DNA from 4 places in the Vreelandella piezotolerans genome. Region 4 is predicted to be linked to each of the others. Evidence: predicted binding sites of a transcription regulator. Region 4 holds the regulator's gene; each other region holds the start of a gene.
What was found. The regulator FNR, encoded in region 4, switches genes on or off when oxygen is low (the NO sensors DNR and NnrR bind a similar motif). The targets are predictions, from matches to a motif close to TTGATNTANATCAA.
Positions count from the first base shown of each region.

Region 1 (5,071 bases), 1.9 Mb from region 4:
TCGCGGCCTGCTGTTGCGACGCGCTGGCGCTCTCTAGCTCGCTGGATTCGCCGTGACTGTCGTGAGCATCACTGATGGCGTCACCGTGGCTCGAATGACCGCCGTGACCGCTGCCGTCACCGCTGTGGAAGCTGCTCACGATCGACTCATACAGATCGGGCGTGATCGCCGAGAAGTACTCCACCGGGTGATACTCGGTCGGCTGGGCCAATGCCTCGTACCCGTTCGGGAAGGTCAGTGTTTCGTCGGCAGAACGCACCTTTTCCACCCAGGCATCGAACTCATCGGCGGAGGTGACGTGGGCATCGAAGGTCATGCCAGAAAAGCCAGCGCCGCTGTAGTTAGTGGAACGACCGGGATAGACGCCCTCTTCGTCGGCAATCAGGTGAACGTCGTTATCCATGCCCGCCATGGCGTAGATCTGGCTGCCCAGACGTGGAATGAAGAAGGCGTTCATCACCGAGCCAGAGCTCACCCGGAAGCGCACCGGCGTATCCACTGGGAACGCCAACTCGTTGACACTGGCAATCCCCTGTTCGGGATAGATGAACAGCCATTTCCAATCCAACGCGACGGCTTGAATCTCCATGGGTTCCACGCTGCCTTCGATCGGCTTGTGGGGGTCCAGGCTGTGAGAGGTTTTCCAGGTAAGAAAGGCGAGAACGGCAATGATCAAGCAGGGAACGGTCCAAACCGCCGCCTCGATGGCATTGGAGTGCGCCCAATCCGGCAGATACTTGGCAACGCGGTTGCTGCGGCGGTAACGCCAGCCGAACAAAAGCGTCATCACGATGACCGGAATGACCACGATCAGCATCAACCCAAAGGAGGTCAGAATCAGCGAGCGCTGCTCGACGCCAATCTGCCCCTTCGGATCCAGCAATGCAGAACTGCAGCCCGTTAACAGCAAGCACAATACGACGAGCACAAACGTGCCTCGCCTGCGCCAGTGGGTAGGTAGTTGCATGGTGTGATCTCATCAGAGAGTTGTCTAAAACAGCCTGCTGTTTGGCTGGCTAACTAGCCAGCTATATAGCAAGCTAACTATCACCCCATACTTTTCCCAGAACAGTGAGAGCGTAAGCGTTGCTCCGGGAAAAATATGCGCCACCGCATGGGGTTGGTGGCGAGCCTCGGCCATGCGCTGATGCGCATCAACTAAGACTAAAGTATTTTCTATTGATCTGAGTCAATCAGAAAGAGACGTTATGCCGCACCCCGCGCACCGGTTTGAAGAGGGCGATACGGGGCTTCGACCGTCTTTCATTAGGCGAGCGTGACGTTAAGCGCGGGCAGCGGATGGCGCTCCAGTAAACCAGGGGCGCGCTCGTCGTCGGTGACGATGACATCGAAGTCTTCCAGCGAGGCAAAATAGGCCGGGCGCACCACGCCAAATTTGCTGGCATCGACCACCAACAGGCGCTGCATTGCCGTGGCAATGGCCGCTTGCTTTGGCCCTACTTCGTGAAAATGAAAGCAGCTTACGCCTCGTTCGCAATCCACGCCGGCAGCAGAGATCAGCGCCTTGTTGATGCCCAAGCGCTCGATGGCCGCGCCCATGCCGTCGCTGCCAAACGATTGAGAGGACGCGTAGAAAAGCCCACCTAGCAATACGAGGCGCACATTGGGCAGCCCAGCGACGGCGTTGGCTACGTTGAGGGCATAGGTCACTACGGTAAGCTCTCGGAAACGACTAAGCTGACCCAACAGTGGAATGAGCGTGGAGCCGCAGTCGATAAACAGCGTATCGCCCTCTTCGATGAAGCTGGCCGCGCGCTGGCAAAGGCGCTGTTTGACTTGGTAATGGCTCGCCTGCTGCTCGGTCAAATCGTATACCGGCGTCACGCCGGGGTAGCTGGCCATCACCAATCGCCCGCCCAACAGGCTAATGGCCGACGGCTGCGTCGAGAGATCCCGTCGAATGGTCATTTCGGAGACGCCGCACAGCTCGGCGGCATCGCGAAGATGCAGGGTTCCCCCGCTGGCCAGCGCTTCTTGCAGCATGGCCATGCGCTGTGCGCTGCGATCGTTCATGTCCGGCATCTCCTTATGATTCATTTTGTTATCGGCATTGCGCCCCGCCAGGCATCCTATGCTGAGCTAGGCCCCTGCCAATTTCCACTACTGCGCACTCTTTTCACTGGCGTCACCCACCCGTGATGCGCATATCACATTTAAATAGCGTTGATGTGACGATACTTGCAAATCAGCGTTAAAAAAATAACACTCAATGTTATAATTTTAACATCAACGCCAGCCCACACGACCCATAACGTCGGAACGCCAGCCCCTCTGGCTCCGAGATACAACCCTGTTGAGGCTTCCATGACTGCTCACTCTCACACTCGTTCTTCTACTTTCGTCACGCTTGGCGCTGGCGTTTTACTGACCGGTGCGGCGCTCGCTACACCCGTTTTGGCAGACGATGCCGAACCACGTACCCTCGACCGCTTGTGGTCGTTTGCCAACGTCTCGGTCAACTACCTGGATTGGTCCAACGGCACCGAAGCGCGCACGGCTAGCAATGCCGCGAAAAGCGACTTTACATTCGTCGAAATCGAAGGCGGCGTCGGCTTTAGCTGGGGCGAGTTCTACGGCTTCTTCGATTTCGAGAATCCGACCAATGATCAATTCGACCAAGCCAGCGGAGGTAAAGACAACTTCCGCACCGCTGGTAAAGTGACCTCGCACATCTACCTGGGCGACAGCCCGCTGTCGATTTACGCCCACCTGTACGATTTCCGCGACTACGGCTTCAACGGCCGCGAGCAGGATCAAATTCTTGGCCTCGGCTATCGCACCACGTTCGATAATGGTCTGTGGTTCAAGCCCTTCATTGGTGCCGCGCGAGTACAAAGCGATGGCTACACTGGCATGAATGGCTTCATGGCAGGCTGGGTCGCGGGCTACGATTTCACCGCTGGCAACCAAAACTTCAGCGTCACCAACTGGCACGAGCAGACCTTCGGTCGTGACGATGAGTATCTTTCTCAGAACTACGTGAATGGTACCGCTGGCAGCGTGGGCACCAACGGAGCGCTGAGCCTATGGTGGCACCCGTCCGACCTGATCACGACGGGCGTGCAGTACCGCTACTCAGAGAATAAACTGGGCACCCCGGATGCTTACCAAAACGCGATGATCTACTCAGTGAAGTTGAACTTACTGTAATCGCTCACACTCCTCACGATCCGAAGGTACTCCCATGACCCTCATCATGAGCTTGGTTGGTATGGTCACCCTAGTGGCCATTGCCCTGATTTTTTCTTACGACCGCAAGTCGATTCGGCTGCGCACCGTGCTGGGTGCCTTTGCCATCCAAGCCGGTATTGGCGCGTTCGTGCTTTACGTTCCGTTTGGCCAAGCGGTGCTTCAGGCCATCTCGGCGGGCGTTAGCCAGGTGCTGGTGTACGCCAACGACGGTATCGGCTTTTTGTTTGGTGGCATTGCCGATGTAGAAAACGTCGGTTTCGTGTTTGCCATCAAAGTACTGCCGGTCATCATCTTCTTCTCGTCGCTGATTGCCGTACTCTACTACCTGGGCATCATGCAGTGGGTCATTCGGATTCTGGGCGGCGCACTGCAAAAAGCATTGGGCACCTCGCGTACCGAATCGCTCTCGGCCACGGCCAATATCTTCGTCGGCCAAACCGAAGCACCACTGGTGGTGCGTCCATTCATTGCCCGCATGACGCCATCGCAGCTATTCGCGGTGATGTGCGGCGGTTTGGCCTCGGTGGCCGGTTCGGTGCTGGCGGGCTACGCCGCGCTGGGCATTCCGATGGAGTACCTGGTGGCCGCCTCGTTCATGGCAGCACCGGGCGGTCTGCTGTTCGCCAAGCTGATCATGCCGGAAACCCAAGACGCCGAAGACAGCGACAGCGTTTCCAAGGTCGATGAAGAGCTGAAAGAGCAGGACGACAAGCCTACCAACGTACTGGATGCCGCGGCGTCCGGCGCGACCTCCGGCCTGATGCTGGCAGCCAACGTTGGTGCGATGCTGCTGGCGTTCATCGGGTTGATCGCGCTGATCAACGGCATTTTAGGCGGCGTTGGCGGCTGGTTCGGCTTTGAATCGCTGAGCCTCGAGCTCATTCTCGGCTGGCTGTTTGCGCCGCTGGCGTTCCTGCTCGGCGTGCCGTGGGAAGAGGCAACGCTGGCAGGTTCGTTCATCGGCCAAAAGCTGGTGGTCAACGAGTTCGTCGCCTACATCAATCTAGCGCCGTACATCGATGGCGAACAGGTCGTGGCGGCAACGGGTCAACTGATGACCCCGCACACCATGGCCATCCTGTCATTTGCCCTGTGCGGTTTCGCTAACCTGTCATCGATTGCCATTCTGCTGGGTGGCCTGGGTAGCATTGCTCCCACGCGCCGCAAAGAAATTGCCCGCTTCGGTGTCAAAGCGGTCTTGGCCGGTACGCTCTCTAACTTGATGTCTGCTTCCATCGCCGGCTTCTTCATTGCGCTAAGCAGTTTGACGGCGTAACGCAGCGAGCACCACACCATTCAACGGGCGCTGCTATGTTTTCGCAGTGCCCGTTTTGTCTTTTATCGATTTGCGAGAATGTCATGAACGCTACTGCCTCCCCCCAGCTCACCCAAGCCCAACTCACCCAAGCCGCTCGTCAAGCTTTGTCGCTAATGGATTTGACCAGCCTGAACGACAGTGACACCGACAGCGTGATCGAAGCGTTGTGCCAGCAGGTAAAAACGCCGTTCGGCAACCCGGCGGCGGTGTGCGTTTACCCGCAGTTCATCGTCACCGCTGCCCGCGCGCTCAGTGCCCACAAGCTGGAGAGCCAAGTCAAGATCGCCACGGTCACCAACTTCCCCCACGGCGGCGACGATATCATGGGCGCTGCCCGTGAAACCCGCGAAGCGGTAGCGTCAGGTGCCCACGAGGTCGACGTGGTGTTTCCTTACCGTGCGCTGATGGCAGGCGATGAAGAGACGGGGCGCGAGCTGGTGGAAATGTGCAAAGCCGCCTGCGGCGGGCAAGCCCAGCTTAAAGTCATCATCGAATCTGGCGAACTCAAGGAGCCTGCGCTTATCCAACGTGCAAGCGAGC
Region 1 covers NZ_CP048602.1:978,819-983,889, reverse strand. Annotated here, with positions in the region: gene cyoA (ubiquinol oxidase subunit II) at 1-967, opposite strand, end outside; gene GYM47_RS04510 (DeoR/GlpR family DNA-binding transcription regulator) at 1,267-2,034, opposite strand; gene GYM47_RS04505 (outer membrane protein OmpK) at 2,326-3,171, shown strand; gene GYM47_RS04500 (NupC/NupG family nucleoside CNT transporter) at 3,206-4,489, shown strand; gene deoC (deoxyribose-phosphate aldolase) at 4,573-5,071, shown strand, end outside.
Region 1: cyoA (ubiquinol oxidase subunit II) is a predicted target of FNR. The motif match lies at 1,180-1,193, and genes of this name have one in related genera.

Region 2 (5,071 bases), 770 kb from region 4:
TCACTGCCATCAGTGATAATACGGCTATCGTCAACTGCATAGGTTTCAGTGCTGCCATGGATCAAATCACCTTCTCCGAAGCCGAGTACCAGAACAAGAAGAGAAAGACTCGCCGCGAACTCTTTCTGGAGCGGATGGACAAGCTGATCCCCTGGACGCAGCTGGAGAAGAAGATAGCCCGTTATTACCCCAAGGGCGAGAGCGGGCGGCCTCCGTATCCGTTGTCTGCCATGCTCCGCGTCCATTGCATGCAGTTGTTTTACAACCTGAGCGATCCGGCCATGGAAGACGCCCTCTACGAGATCGAGTCCATGCGCCAATTCGCCGGTTTGAAACTAGACCGATTGCCGGACGAAACCACGATTCTCAAGTTTCGCCATTTTCTGGAACATCACGGCCTTGGCAAGGTGCTGTTCCAGGAAGTGAACAACCACCTAGAGAAAAATGGCCTGATGCTGCGCGAAGGGAGCATTGTCGATGCCACTATCATCTCTGCGCCTAGTTCCACCAAAAACAAAAAAGGCGAGCGCGATCCGGAAATGCACCAGACTAAAAAAGGTAGCTCTTGGCACTTTGGCATGAAAATGCATATAGGTGTCGACGATAAGCTTGGGTTGATTCACAGCATCGAGACCACGGCTGCCAATGTCCATGACATTGTGCCTGCCGATAAGCTCCTTCACGGTGAAGAGCAACGCGTCTTCGGTGATGCCGGTTACCTGGGTATTCAAAAACGCGACGAGCACAAGCACCGCAACGATATCTCTTGGTATATTGCCAAACGGCCTGGCACACGCAAGAAGCTAGATGCCAGGCGACAGAAAGTCGAAAACATCAAAGCCAGTATCCGTGCCAAGGTGGAGCACCCCTTTCGGTACATCAAACAAGTTTTTGGTTATGGCAAGGCTCGCTATCGTGGACTGGCCAAAAACACTCAGCGCCTGCACTTGCTGGCGGCGTTCAGCAACCTGCTGATCAGTGAGAAATACCTATGGGAATAGGGCGATTGCGCTCCTTTCCCGCTCAATGAGCGGGAAAGGAGCAAAAATACACAAAGAAAGGGAGAAGAGTGTCTGAATTTTCGATTTTTTGTCGGCTCAAGTAAGCGTTGATGAATATCGGCAGTTATTCAGACCTTCCCTAAGTAATTGAGCAACATGCGAGCGCGCTCTTCTTCGTGTATATCGGCGCAATGAGCAAGGCAAGCTGCAAGATGCTCGTGTAACTGACGGGTCCAATCGATCAATTCACCAAAGGTTCTAACGTCCATTTGGTACCTCCTATAACGCTATTAACGTTAATGAGTGTGAGAGTGCTCGCTATCGTTTGAAGCGTCGCGTTTGGATAGGAAAATCCATTCGCCGAGTAAAAGAGTAGCCATTACTACGCCAGCAACGATGAGCACCATGGGGTCCGAGATGGCTTTTACCCATAAAAAGCCTATTAACACGACAGCATCTAGTAGTATGGCAATGCTAGGAATAACAGGATTAGCCCCCACTCTGTCCTTGAGATGACGAAGCACACCCCAGTGGATGGCCATATCCATGATCAGGTAGAAAATGATGCCTAATGCTGCGATGCGGCTCAGGTCAAAAAAAGCGGTGAGCACTAAGCCAAATACGATGGTGTACACCAGTGTATGCTTTTGTACACTGCCGGGCATGTGGAAATGGCGGTGAGGAACCAGCTTCATTTCTGTCAGCATGGCGAGCATGCGTGAAACGGCAAAGACGCTGGCGATGATACCGCCCGCCGTTGCCAACATGGCGAGAATGACGGTAAACGCAACTGCCGCTTCACCCAGTGCGGGACGGGCAGCGGCGGCCAGGGAGTAGTCTTGGGTTTCGATAATTTCAGGCAAAGATAGGTTGCTGGCAACGGCAAAACCGACAAGGGCATAGATCACCACGCATAGCGCAATCGAGATCGTGATAGCTTTGCCAAGATTCCGCTTAGGATCTTTAAGCTCCGAACCACTATTGGTAATCGTCGTGAAGCCTTTAAATGCCAGTATGCCGAGCGCCGTAGCACCTAAAAAGCCCGTTATCGTAGGCGTAGGTGCATCGTTGCCAGCACCCATTTCGATGGAGTCGGCAATAAACACGCCGACAATACCAAACACTATAATGCCACCTATTTTGATAAATCCGAGCACCGAGGCGACGGTCTCGATCAAGCGGTTGGCGGATAAATTGATCAAAAAGGCTATTAGCAGTAAACCAACCCCGAGTAGGGGCACAAATAGTGAACGATCCCCCAGGTCAAACAACTCAAGCGTGTAGGAACCAAACGTTCTCGCCAAAAAACTCTGTGCGATCACCATGGAAAAATACATCAGGAGGGCATGAAAGGCGGTGGGAAGCGTCGGGCCATACGCTTTCTGTAAATACATGCCAATCCCACCTGCTGATGGGAAGGTATTGGACATTTTAACGTAAGAATAAGCGCTGAAAGAGACAATGACGGCAGCGGCCAGAAAGGCTAGAGGAAATAGCCGACCAGTCATTTCGGCCATTTGGCCGGTTAGCGCAAAAATACCGGCCCCAATCATCACGCCGGTGCCTAATGCAACGGCACCGACCAACGAAAGACTGTTTTCTTTATATTGTGGCGTTCTATCCTGCCCAACCATGAAAGCGACTCCTTGTATTAACGGCAACCACAGCAGCAATAACTGCCAAGGACTCCTGTGCGGTGTTTTTTGATGCTATATAAATTAAATATAGAACCTATGTGCAGCCACATGGCAAATGACTAACGGAAGGTCTGATTTTGCGAGGCCACAGGCAAGCAGCTCTTACCCTAAACTAGCTAGTCTTGCTCCTGGTTGTGTCATGTAGCCGTTATGACTATTAATGACAGCTCCAAGGTTCCTGTTTAGCGTTGTCTTTAACGTTCTGATCGACGAAACGGTAATACTCCTTCTTAAAGCGGTTCCACCGATCAGCGCTGACCTGTATGTCATGGAGCTTGAGAATTTTTTCAACGTCATCGATGCAGAGCCTCAGCGCATCGTAAGCAAGGCTGATATTTCGGTTTTTCTCGTTGTAGACCACCTTATCCATTCCATAGAGTCGGTCGATATCTGACAGCGCTTCTTCAATGCGTTTGGATTTACTAGGCTTGATTTTTAAATTCCGAGTCACCAGTGTGTTTTTGGAAACACCCAAGCGGTGCTCTTGTTGTGTCGTTTTCATGGTCTTTCTCCCAGGCGCGTACATGTATATATAGAGTGGTTCAGTCCTTGTCTATTTTGTTCTTATGACCGCCGTGGTGTTTATGCATGAAAATATGCATCAGTGGGCATGCTGCCAAAAAGAGGAAAGGTAAGAACTGAAATAGGTGGAGACGGTGCTCGGTTCCAATCAGGTATCCCGCCCAAATGACAAACCCAGCAAGTGGCACCCACAACATCAGCAAACGACTACTTGTACTGTTACTCATAATCACCTCAGTAACTCGCCCAAAGAGCCAACAGCAGTTAAGGCCGTTGGTTTGGGAAAAATCAAATAAATAATCCCAATAACAGCATGGATGATTTGTCTGAACGCAACCTGAACAGCATCGGAGGGAAATATGATCCTGATCAAGCGCCTCGCAAAAAGTAGGCGATAATTACCCAAGCGGTATCCATAGCCTCATTCCCATCATCATTAGGTTTTCGGTGAGCGATACAAAGCTTAATGGGTATTACTGTTGCCGACACAGGCGCACTTGAGCTCACGTTTATCGAGGTATATCGCTTTAAAGACAGAACCTGTCACACGGTGCCAACGAATAGCGCCAGTGGCGCAGCCAGCCAGATAAGCGTATCGGCCAGCAATTAGTAGCTTCGGAAGTATCTAGGCGTGAAGGTAAACGTAACTGAAGGGGACTTGGCGCTGGGCGTGCAGGTCATAGTTGAGAAACATGGCGCTAAAGCTCGCTACGCCCTGCAGCTTTTGCAGACCCGGGGGTATGATCGCTGTGGCTACGGCATACTCTAGCACGCGTGCAGTGAATATTGGGTATACGGATTTAATGGTTGATCTTACCTTTGCATGAGAGTGAGACAGACCGGCATCTCATCGGATTATCTGGTTGATGCTTCACCTACTGCTGGTGCATGTTTCCTTCGCTAATTCCAGCAAGAACCCCACACGCCTCAACTTCCCGGTCATCGTTGCAACTCGCTCTCAGTGAAACGAGTTGTTTCTCAAGCGCTTGCAGAGCGGTTATCTGCGACCGCACATGAGAGATGTGATCATCGAGCAAGGCGTTGACGGCGGTACAAGGCTGATGAGGGTCGTCCTGATAGCTCTGTAGTTCGTGAATCTCAGCCAGTGACAGGCCCAGGATTCTGCAGCGACGGATGAAGGCCAGCCCCTCACCATGCTTCTCGGTATAGACACGGTAACCGTTGTCCTGCCGATCAGGCGGCGGCAACAAGCCCTGCTGTTCATAGAAGCGGATCGTCTGTGTTTCGACCCCTACCAACTGCGCCAACTGACCAATGCGCATCAGCCTCCTCCCCAACGGATTCTTTACTCTATTGACCTTATAGTAGCTTTATAGTTTTAAATGGTACCACAACATTGTTCAAGTGGAGTCGTATCATGAGCAAATCCTGTGGTGGCGCCTGTGGCGGTGATGCAACGTCCGCAGCGGATACCGATATACAGGCCTCCTCCGAGGCGCCAGGGAGATGGGTCAGTGTTTATGCCGTGCCGAAAATGGACTGTCCATCAGAAGAACGAATGATTCGCCTAGCCCTGAACGGCTTTGAGGAGATTCGGGCGCTGTCCTTCGACTTGTCGAACCGCCGGCTGAAGGTCGTGCATGACGGCGAGGTCGAGCCCGTCACCTCGAAACTGAAGACCTTGGGGCTAGGCGCCTCGCTTCAGGAAACCGTCGCTGCAAATCCGGAGACCATCAAGGCCGCCGAGTTTTCGGCAGCTTCTGCTAAGCAAGAATCCGGGACCCTGCGCTGGTTGCTCGGCATCAATGCACTTCTGTTCGTGGTGGAAATGACAGCCGGTCTGATCGCCCAGTCCACCGGCCTGATTGGAGAATCCCTGGACAATTTTGC
Region 2 covers NZ_CP048602.1:3,838,753-3,843,823, forward strand. Annotated here, with positions in the region: gene GYM47_RS17685 (ATPase) at 1-65, opposite strand, end outside; gene GYM47_RS17690 (IS5 family transposase) at 57-1,001, shown strand; gene GYM47_RS17700 (APC family permease) at 1,298-2,635, opposite strand; gene GYM47_RS17705 (hypothetical protein) at 2,856-3,200, opposite strand; gene GYM47_RS17710 (DUF2933 domain-containing protein) at 3,241-3,447, opposite strand; gene cadR (Cd(II)/Pb(II)-responsive transcriptional regulator) at 4,096-4,503, opposite strand; gene GYM47_RS17720 (cation efflux transmembrane domain-containing protein) at 4,599-5,071, shown strand, end outside.
Region 2: GYM47_RS17710 (DUF2933 domain-containing protein) is a predicted target of FNR. The motif match lies at 3,580-3,593, and genes of this name have one in related genera.

Region 3 (5,071 bases), 800 kb from region 4:
CATGTTGAGTATGATGAGCATCCCTAAAAGCACGGCGGCGATCCCACCGACCCACCAGTGTAAAGTTGCAAGCCCTGCTTCTACTTGGGAAAAATCCTCGCCCACCAATAGCACACCCTGCGTGCCCTGCCACTCAAAATGGCGGCGATAGACGAGCATGTGCTGTGTTCCGCGATTCACATCTATTAGGGCATCGCCGCTCTCATCTAGCAACGGAGCCAGCTGTTGCTGCCATTGCGGGTCAGAAGCGTTGACCGAGCCATTGAAACGGAGTACGTAGAGATGATGAAAGACTTGATAGCCTTGGCTAACCGAGTCGAGCGCAGTCGGTACAGCCGTTTGGTCTTGCTCTAGCTGCGCGACCGCGTGGTTTGCTTCACGTTGTAAGCGTTCACCTAAAAAATCCCTTGCCAGGCTCTGTAAAAAGATCCCGTGCAATAGCCACGTGGTGACCACCACCAGTAGCGCGACGCCGCCTAACCATGCGAGTAGCCGAATGCGTAAACTGCGTCTATCAATGTGAAGCAAAGAAATACCCCTGACCACGTCGCGTTTGAATGACTGATTTACCGAGATAACGGCGCAGACGAGCGATGTAGACTTCCACCAAGTTAGGTGCGGCAGCGTCCTGATCCAAGGCGTAGAGCTGCTCTAGTAGCTGATCTTTCGAGTGAATACGGTCTGGATGAAGCATTAAGTAGCGCAGTAACCGAAACTCGGTCGCTGTGAGCGAACGCCACGTTTCACCTTCTAAGCACACTCGTTGACCCGCTTCATCCAACGAAATGCCGTTAAGCGTGATCACTTGAGATAACTGACCAGACTGCCTGCGTAGCAAGGCCTTCAGCCGGGCCATCAGTTCGGCTTCGTGGAAGGGCTTGGTAAGATAGTCATCGGCCCCCGTCTCAAGACCGACAACTTTATCTTCCCAGGTATCGCGGGCCGTCAGGATCAAAATAGGCGTGTCGCGTTTTTGCCTGCGCCACTGGGCGAGCAGATCCAGCCCTGAGCCGTCGGGCAAACCGACATCTAAGATCGCCAGTTCATAATGCTCGGTTGCCATCAGCGACTTGGCCGCTTTCAATGAGGCGGCCAAATCAACCAGGTAACCGTTGTCTTTGAGACTCTCTGCCAAGCTTTCCGCTAGCAAGTCATCATCTTCAAGTAGCAACAGTTTCATGGATATACGTCAGATTAGAGAGAAAAATTGCCGTACATGCCGGATTCATAATGACCAGGAATGTTACAGGCATACTCTAGCTCGTTAACATTGTCAGGGACACTCCATAATAAAGTCCCGGTTTCACCAGGCGCAATGGTGACACCTGCCATACTCATATTGGCCATATCGTGACCATCGCCGTTTGACATATTGGACATATCGTGGCCTTCACCGTGTGCCATATTCGACATGTCATGGCCTCCGCCATTGGCCATGTTTAGCATCATCTGGCGATGTTCTTCTTGGGCTTCTTTGCTACCAATCACAAATTCATGCTCTAAATTGCCGGTGTTGGTGATTTCAAATTTAACCACCTCCCCAGCCGCCAGTTCTAGCTCTTCAGGGTCGAACCACATATCGCCAGCCTCAAGGCTGATCGTGCGGTCAACGTCAGCCTCGGTTAGGCCATTGTCACCACTGCCTTGGCCGGGCGAAGCCCATGCCGCACTCGTTATCAAACTGAGTGAAAGGGCAAACAAAGACGTTGTTAAGGAGATGTTGCGCATGGTCATTTACCTCAGAGGTTATTGTCACTTGTTCTTTATACGGCGTTAACCTGAAACGAGCCTGAACCTAACGTAAAAATATGGCCTGCTACCCAAAAGCATTTCTAACATGATGATGGATCCTGCCCCCCCTGATTAGAGTCAACGCTGCAGCAATGACTTTTCGTCTTGTTGGTGCAATTGCCTATGGCAGCCTCCGCCTAAACCTCAGCGTAAGGCCCATAAGAAGGAGACCGTTAATTTCGAGCTCTGGAACGGCTCAACAAGGTGGTTGACCTGTTAGTCACCCATTCGGTGATGACACTCTTGTCAGCACTGCCGTGATCAACAAGATAACCGCGACCAGCACCATCTCCAGTGCAATACTTCTCTGTAACCGTCCTGGGGCTGTTGCGTCGCCGCTCTCAAAGGCCGGCACAAGCCGCCACTTGTTCGCGGCAGCAAATAACAGTAGCGCCGCCACAATCAATACCTTGCCGATCAAGAACTGTCCATATGCCGTGGTGAGCAGGGGTGTGAGACCGCCTGTTAGCAGCGTGGCCAAAGTGACGCCCGCCAGTACCAACACGCCAACTCCGCCCATGGCGATTTTCCCGAAACGGGTCAGAATGTGGGCGGTATTGTCCTGGTTGTGACCCCGTCCAACTAAATGGAACAGCGGCCAAAGCGAGGCCACCCAAAATGCTGCCGCCATCAGGTGAACGATCAGCAAGCCAGCCAGAACGAGGCGTGGGGTGTTTACTGTATGCCCCACCTGCACGAATGCCAGCATCACCAATAAAACGCCTACTAGGCTCACGCTGTTGGCTGTTTTCGAGTGCGCTAAGTTATTAAGCTGAATCGCCTGAACCAGCAGCAAGCCAGCTACCGCCAGCATTAGCCGGCCCCCGGACGCACCCTCAAACACGATTCCGAGCAGCATTGGGTTGGTTGCAGCAGATATATTGCCGCCCCCAAGGTAACCAGCTTCTAAAGGCCACTGGAACAGAATCAGAATGACCCCCGCCCAGGCAGCAAAGACGCCCATGCGGGCGACGCGCCTCCGGTCGTGATCAGGGAGTCGGGGAAACGCTAGACGAAACAACACGGCCCCCGTCGCGACTAGGGCACTAAGGTAAACCCCAGCCGCCACGAGAATCATCGCGACGGTCCAGACGTCGAGGCTATTTACGGAGAACCACCAGGCCACGGGTCAGGGCTCGACCGAGAAGTTAAAACCGTCGGACATCATGTGCCCGTCATCCGATAGGCCACGCCAGCGCACCTGGTAATCCCCAGCCGAAAGAGTGTCACTGGGCTTTACGAAGTAGCGATCGACCTGTTCACTGCCTGGCTGACCATCAAGAGGAACGTGGCCGTCCGGGCCTGCCACTTCAAACTGGGTGATGCGCATCATGCCACCAAACTCGATGCCAATCTCTGCTGGGGAATCCTGAATGGTGACGCCATCCTTAGGCGAAGTGCTTGCGGCCCCTTCATGGGCCAGCACTGGGATTGCTAGCGACAGCAACAGCGTTGCTAAGGAAGCGTGAATGATAGGGAGCGAACTCGTCTTCTTTTGCATACCGTATCCTTATGTTTTTCAGGGTTGAATGGATATTGTTACTTCATCGCGGAGGCGCTAAAACTGATTCGGTTGAGCCTTCTTACATCGTTCATTTTCCCTGTTTGGCGAACAAGGCGCATGGCGTCGTATGAATCTTCAAAGAAATGTGTAGGTGTTATAGCGTGCCAACCTGAAGCAGGGCTGAAAATGGCGGAAAAAATGATCTGTGACAACACTTAGGTATTGGGATCGGTTTCTCCTTTACCTTTGGGCCACCTATAGGTTGTAGGCTTATAACGAAAGCTAACTCCGCCTTCTTCCATTTTTAATGGATAAGGCGATGTCTCGACCAGCAACATGATAAGAGGAAATATCATGGTTAAGCACAAGATGATCTTTGTCATTGGTCTGGCTGCAAGCCTCAGTGTCCCCAGCAGCGCCATCTTCGCTCAAGGTATGAGCCAAGGCGCCCAAGGTCAGGGCAATATGATGGACGGCCAAGTCGGTATGGGTTCGGGCATGATGATGGGCAGTCAAGAAGGCATGTACCCAGGAATGATGATGGGAGGGCAAAGCGGGATGATGCCTTGTCCAATGATGGAAGGCATGGGGAGTATGTTCGGCATTGGCGGTATGCTCGACGAGCAGCAGATGAGTACCATGCGTGAGATGCGCCAAGAACACCGCGCGGCCCAGCTTGAGCGGATGGGCGAATTGATGAACCTGCGCGACGACATGATGCAAACCATGCAGACTGAACGCCCTGAACCAGAGGAAATAAAGGCGCTGCATGCTCAAATGGCCAACCTTCATGGCGATATGATGGCTGATAACGTGCGCATGCATAATCAGATGCAGGACTTACTGACCGATGAGCAGCGTGAACAGATGAGAGGAAGCATGCCCAGCCACCATGGCCCGCAATAAGCCTTGGCGATTGCCTCTTTTTTTAGGAGTGATGGCATGATGAACGCGGAATGTTTTGCTTTTATGGGGTCAATGGGGTGGCTAGGCTGGTTGATGCCCCTGGCCATGCTGTTATTAATTGGCTTGGCGATCGCTTCGCTGGCAAAATACCTCTTCAGTCGTTCACGCTAAGGAGTTGAAAATAATGCAACATATGAGCACCAAGCTTTTACTCTCTGGTTCCATGCTGCTTGGGGCGGTCTCCGCCCAGGCGGCGTTACCGCCAGAGGCAACATTGTATAAAAACCCCCAGTGCGGCTGCTGTGACGCTTATGCACGCCATCTTGAAGAGCTCGGCGTAGAAGTGACGATTATTGACGATGTAGAGCTGGGTGATATTAAGCAGCAGGCAGGCGTGCCCTATGGCCTGGGTTCATGCCATACCATTGAGATGGGCGAGTATTGGATCGAAGGCCACGTTCCAATGGAAGCCGTGCAGGCGCTGTTTGAGGAACAACCCGATATTGACGGTATCGGTTTGGCGGGTATGCCCATTGGCACACCGGGTATGCCGGGGCCACAAGAAAGCCCTTACAATGTGTACACGTTTACAGGCCAGGAAGATGAGCCATTTATGACCCTTTAGTAGGGTGATAAAAGCTCGCCTGCTGTCTGCACGCCGTTCTAACGGACTCTTGTAGTACAGCAGGCGCATTCAAGTCATACATTACTAAAACGAAAGCGCTGTATTAAACTTAGGATTTACTTTGCTAGTGCGTTACGGGTCGATTCGTTACGGTAAGCTAAAAATAAGATTGCGTCGTTTTCTTTACACCTACACATTGCCACACTAGCAAGCCTGTTAAAGCTTACTTTGCGCAAAAACCTCCT
Region 3 covers NZ_CP048602.1:3,871,441-3,876,511, forward strand. Annotated here, with positions in the region: gene GYM47_RS17880 (sensor histidine kinase) at 1-438, opposite strand, end outside; gene GYM47_RS17885 (response regulator transcription factor) at 515-1,180, opposite strand; gene GYM47_RS17890 (cupredoxin domain-containing protein) at 1,195-1,728, opposite strand; gene GYM47_RS17895 (copper resistance D family protein) at 2,012-2,755, opposite strand; gene GYM47_RS17900 (copper resistance CopC family protein) at 2,921-3,292, opposite strand; gene GYM47_RS17905 (Spy/CpxP family protein refolding chaperone) at 3,650-4,201, shown strand; gene GYM47_RS18500 (hypothetical protein) at 4,238-4,372, shown strand; gene GYM47_RS17910 (DUF411 domain-containing protein) at 4,386-4,826, shown strand.
Region 3: GYM47_RS17900 (copper resistance CopC family protein) is a predicted target of FNR. The motif match lies at 3,494-3,507, and genes of this name have one in related genera.

Region 4 (5,071 bases):
GGCGCCCTGTGGGGCTGGCTACCCTGCGGATTGGTCTACTCGATGCTTGCTTGGAGCTTGGCCATTGCCGATCCGTTACAAGGGGCGCTATTGATGGGTGCCTTTGGTTTGGGCACCCTGCCCGCGCTGCTTGCGACGGGCCTAGCGGCACGCCAGCTCAGCCACTTGATTCGCCACCGTGCCACACGCAGTATCGCCGCGCTGACCATCATCAGTTTTGCGCTGTGGCAGCTCTGGACGTTGTTCTCCCCTACCGGGCACTGAGCCTATCGACGGGCCGCACTTTCTCACCTTTCTAACTAGCTTAGCCGCTTCGGCATGGGCTTTTACGCCATTGCTTGATACAGCTCAACGCATTGCGCTGCCCCCTGGCGTAGCATGAACGCATCCGTTCACTCGCTTGTTCTGTTACACCGGAGCGTTGCCTATGCCCGTTCATGCTACTGCTGCCCACGCTCAGCCCACTTCATCAGTGGCTGAGGCCACTGCATGGGACGACGCCCTGTTACGTCGTTACGACACGAGCGGCCCGCGCTATACCTCTTACCCGACAGCGCTGTCGTTTCACGACGGCTTCACCGCCGACGATATGGCCCAGGCACTAGAACGCAGTAACGCCAGCCAAAAGCCACTGTCGCTCTATGTCCACGTCCCATTTTGCCGCAAGATCTGCTTCTACTGCGCGTGCAACAAAATCGCTACGAAAAATACGTCGCTGGCCGAGCCCTACCTGTCTCGGCTAGATCGTGAGATGGTGCTCACGTCGCGCCATTTAGATACCCAACGACCGGTGCAGCAACTGCATTGGGGCGGCGGCACGCCGACGTTTCTTACCTTGGCGCAAATGAGCGATTTGGTCGACCGGCTTGATGCCCGTTTTGGGTTATCGAACGCGCCAGATCGGGACTATGCCATTGAAATTGACCCACGCGAAGCGGATGTCTTTACCCTGCGACATCTCCAATCGCTAGGATTTAACCGCCTAAGCCTTGGCGTTCAAGATCTCGATCCGCAGGTTCAAGCGGCGATCAATCGCGTGCAGCCCCGGGTGCTCACCGAAACGCTCATGGACGAAGCGCATCGGCTCGGCTTTCGCTCGCTCAACCTCGATTTAATCTATGGCCTTCCCTTTCAAACCGAACGGCGTTTTGCCGAAACGCTTCGTCAGGTCATCGAGCTGGGACCAGCACGATTATCGGTCTTCAACTACGCCCACATGCCGACCCGCTTTGCACCCCAGCGACGTATCCAGTTGGCCGACCTGCCCAGCGCCGATGAAAAGCTGGCCATGCTGCACACCACTATCGAGATGCTCACCCAGGCGGGCTATGTGCATATTGGCATGGACCACTTTGCACGCCCCGACGACAGCTTGGCCCAGGCGCAGCGCAACGGCACGCTGCAGCGTAATTTTCAAGGCTACTCTAGCCACGCCGAGTGCGATTTGATTGGTTTGGGCGTATCCGCCATTTCTCGGGTCGACGATATTTACGCCCAAAACCCTACTCAACTCGCCCACTATGAAGCCGCTTTGGATGAAGGTAGGCTGGCAACGATAAAAGGACTACGCTTAAATAAGGATGACCTAATAAGAAGAGACGTCATCGAGCGGTTCATGTGCGATATGGTCATCGATCTCGACGCGATCGGTCAGCGTTGGCATATCGATGCGGCAGACTACTTTGCCACTGCCTTCGAGCGACTGGCGATCGCCGAACGGGATGGCCTCGTACAGCGTGAGGGCCTTCGGCTGAGCGCCACGCCGATCGGGCGATTGCTCATTCGGCATTTGGCCATGGCCTTCGACACTCACTTACAACGTCAGGATGGTCAGCGCTACTCGAAGATCGTGTGAGCGCCTTGAGCCGCCTGCCCCCTGTGCCTATGATGGCGAAAGAAGAAGGGAGACTCCTATGCCATATCCTGCCAGCCAACGACGTTCACTGCTGCAAGAGGCGCGCTGCCAGACGTGTAGTCTAAGCTCGCTGTGCTTACCGCTCGCCTTGGAGCTCGAGGATATGAGCCAGTTCGATGCGATCATTCGCCGCCGCTCGCCGTTGAAGAAAGGCGAACCCCTGTTCCGCCAAGGGGACGCTTTCACCAGTGTCTATGCGGTGCGCTCGGGTAGCTTGAAGCAGGTCACCAGCGAAGGCAACGGCCATGACCAGCTCACCAATTTCTTTCTACCCAGCGAACTAGTGGGTTTGGACGGCATCGACGAAGAGCACTACCCCGGCACGGTGATGGCTCTGGAAACGACGACGGTGTGCGAAATTCCGTTCGACCGCCTGGACTCGCTCTCCGAGGAGCTGCCCGAGCTGCGCGGCCAGCTCTATCGCAGCATGAGTAAAGAGCTGCGCGACGATCGGCGAATGATGCGTCTACTGTCGCGTAAGACCGCGGATCAGCGGCTGGCGAGCTTTTTGATTACGCTCTCTGATCGCTTCCGGCGGCGGGGCTACTCGCCATACAGCTTCCGCCTATCCATGTCCCGGGCCGATATGGGTAACTACCTGGGCCTAGCGGTCGAAACGGTCAGCCGCATTCTTAGCCGCTTTCAGCAGCAGGAGGTCGTGGCCGTCTCAGGGCGCGAGGTCAATATTTTGGACATGCAGCGCCTCATTACCCTGGCAGAAGAGGAGGCGCCAACGATCACACGTTGAAGGCTTGGATGCGTCCTTCCATCAAGGCCGCCTGCTTGGCTTCGAGACCGGCAAAGTCGAATAGCTCGCGATCGGCAAGCTGCGAGGGTGCCACGTTGGTGACTGCTTTGAACATGCTCTCCAAGCGCCCAGGATGCTTCTTGTCCCACTCCGCCAACATCTCTTTGACGATTTGTCGCTGCATGTTCGGCTGCGACCCACACAAATTACAGGGAATGATGGGAAACGCCATCTGCCGCGAAAACTCAGCAATATCCGCCTCTTTACAGTAGGCCAGCGGGCGGATCACGATGTTTTTACCGTCATCCGAGAGCAGTTTCGGCGGCATGGCTTTTAGCGTACCGCCGAAGAACATGTTCAGAAACAGCGTTTCTAGAATGTCTTCGCGATGGTGGCCGAGGGCAATCTTGTTCGCGCCGATCTCTTCGGCAAACCCATACAGCGAGCCGCGGCGCAAGCGCGAGCAGAGCGCGCAGGTGGTTTTACCCTCCGGGGTTTTCTCCTTTACCACCGAGTAGGTGTCACGCTCGAGAATGTGATACTCCACCCCCAGCTTATCCAAATACTGGGGCAAGACGTGCTCTGGGAAACCAGGCTGTTTTTGGTCCATGTTGACCGCCACCAGCGAAAAATCGACCGGCGCGTTGCGTTGCAAGTTGCGCAAAATCTCCAGCATCGTGTAGCTATCTTTGCCGCCGGAGAGGCACACCATGACCCGATCGCCATCCTCGATCATGTTGTAATCGATGATCGCGTTTCCCACTTCGCGCCGCAGGCGTTTTTGCAACTTGTTGAATTCACGCTTCTGCTTGGCATCCTGCAGCTCGTGCTGCGTGGCGGTAGGCTCGTCAGACGCGCTGTCTGACAAAGTAGGGTCAAAGTAGTCAGGTGATAACATGGTCGTCGCACTGCCGGTGGGTAAAGGAGCAGTGTGTATTCTAACAACACTCCGAAGCTCTACCCAATACAAACCCTAGGCGGTCAGGGCGATCTCGCGCTGCAAACGTAGATACAGAAGTGCACTCGCGGTGGCTTCGCTGGTCACGCTAGGCCAGATCAGCCGTGGCAGCCGCCAACGGGTCAGTGCCTCGCCAAGCGATTCGAGGGTATCGACCTGCGGATGCAAACGCCGTAGCTGTCGCCCGTGCAACTTGGCAACGTCGACCTGGGCGTTGGGTAAACCGAACCCCAATACGCGTTTGAATAGCCCGTTGAGCGGCTCGATCGTGCGCTCTAACTGCCAACCGACGAGCGGCCGATTCCCGATGAATTCGGCCAGCTCTGTCAGGCATTCGATATCTGGGGAGCGCGGGGTATCCGTCGCGTGTAACTGCTGATGGCGGCGCAAGGTGGCAGACACCGGCACGGGAGATTCTGACAGTGTGGCCCACCAGATACGGCTTGTGTGCACACGCCGCGGACTGAGCACGACGGCCGCCACGCTAACGACATTGGGCTGACCGTCACTCACCTGGCAGGCCATCGCGACCGACTCCTCGCCCATGTACGGCTGAAATAGCCACGCGTAGGGCGAATCGGCCCATCGGCGTCGATCGCTTTCCCGCTGCAGCAGCGTTCTTAACGAGCCGCTCAGCAGCGTCATGTGTCGATCTAACAAGCGCATTCCGCTCACGAATACTCCAAATGATAGCGGTGGGAAAGGCGCTGCTTGAAGTCCTTCACAATGTGGAGGGCTTCTCGCAGCAGGTCTCGCTCCAGCGAAGAGAGCTCTTGCACTACGACCCGGTTAGTGCGCTTGGCGTGGGCGTTATCCAGCTCCTGAAGCTGCTGACGCAGGCGCAGCTCGGTGAACAGTGCCAGCGCCTCACCCACATCGTCGGCAAAGCGTCGATCCAGACGCCCGTCGGTGGCCAGATCATCCAAACGATCCAGCGTCGAAGTGACCGTTATCCGCCGCTCGAGGGCCATGGTGCGCACGCCGTGCACGATGGGGAAAATCCCGCCTTTTTTGATATCGATACCGTGCTGCGGCTTCTTCAGTGAGCCAAATAGGGTCAGCGGCGTCGAGAAGCGCAGTGCCGCACGGGCAAAGTACGAGAGCAGCAGCTCATCGTGGGAGCAGTGCTCGAACAGCGCGTGGCGGACTTGGTCGAGCAGCGTCGGATTGCCCGCCACGCCATGAGAGTCGAGCAGAATGGCCAGTTTCATCAAACTGTCACCATCGCGGGCACTGACCCATTTGGCGATACGCTGCTGCCACTGGGAGACCGTGCCCACCCACTCAGGGTTGGACACCATGATATTCCCCGGACAGGGCGGGTAACCCAGCGTTATCAACGTTTGGGTCAAGGTCGCCATGTCGTCAGCGACCGTGGGCCACTGGCAGTCGTCAGCGAGGATCAAACCGTTATCCTGGTCGGTTTTTAGGATTTGCTCGCCGCGCCCCT
Region 4 covers NZ_CP048602.1:3,071,936-3,077,006, forward strand. Annotated here, with positions in the region: gene GYM47_RS14100 (sulfite exporter TauE/SafE family protein) at 1-264, shown strand, start outside; gene hemN (oxygen-independent coproporphyrinogen III oxidase) at 428-1,855, shown strand; gene fnr (fumarate/nitrate reduction transcriptional regulator Fnr) at 1,914-2,663, shown strand; gene ttcA (tRNA 2-thiocytidine(32) synthetase TtcA) at 2,653-3,561, opposite strand; gene GYM47_RS14120 (3'-5' exonuclease family protein) at 3,637-4,287, opposite strand; gene GYM47_RS14125 (putative nucleotidyltransferase substrate binding domain-containing protein) at 4,293-5,071, opposite strand, start outside.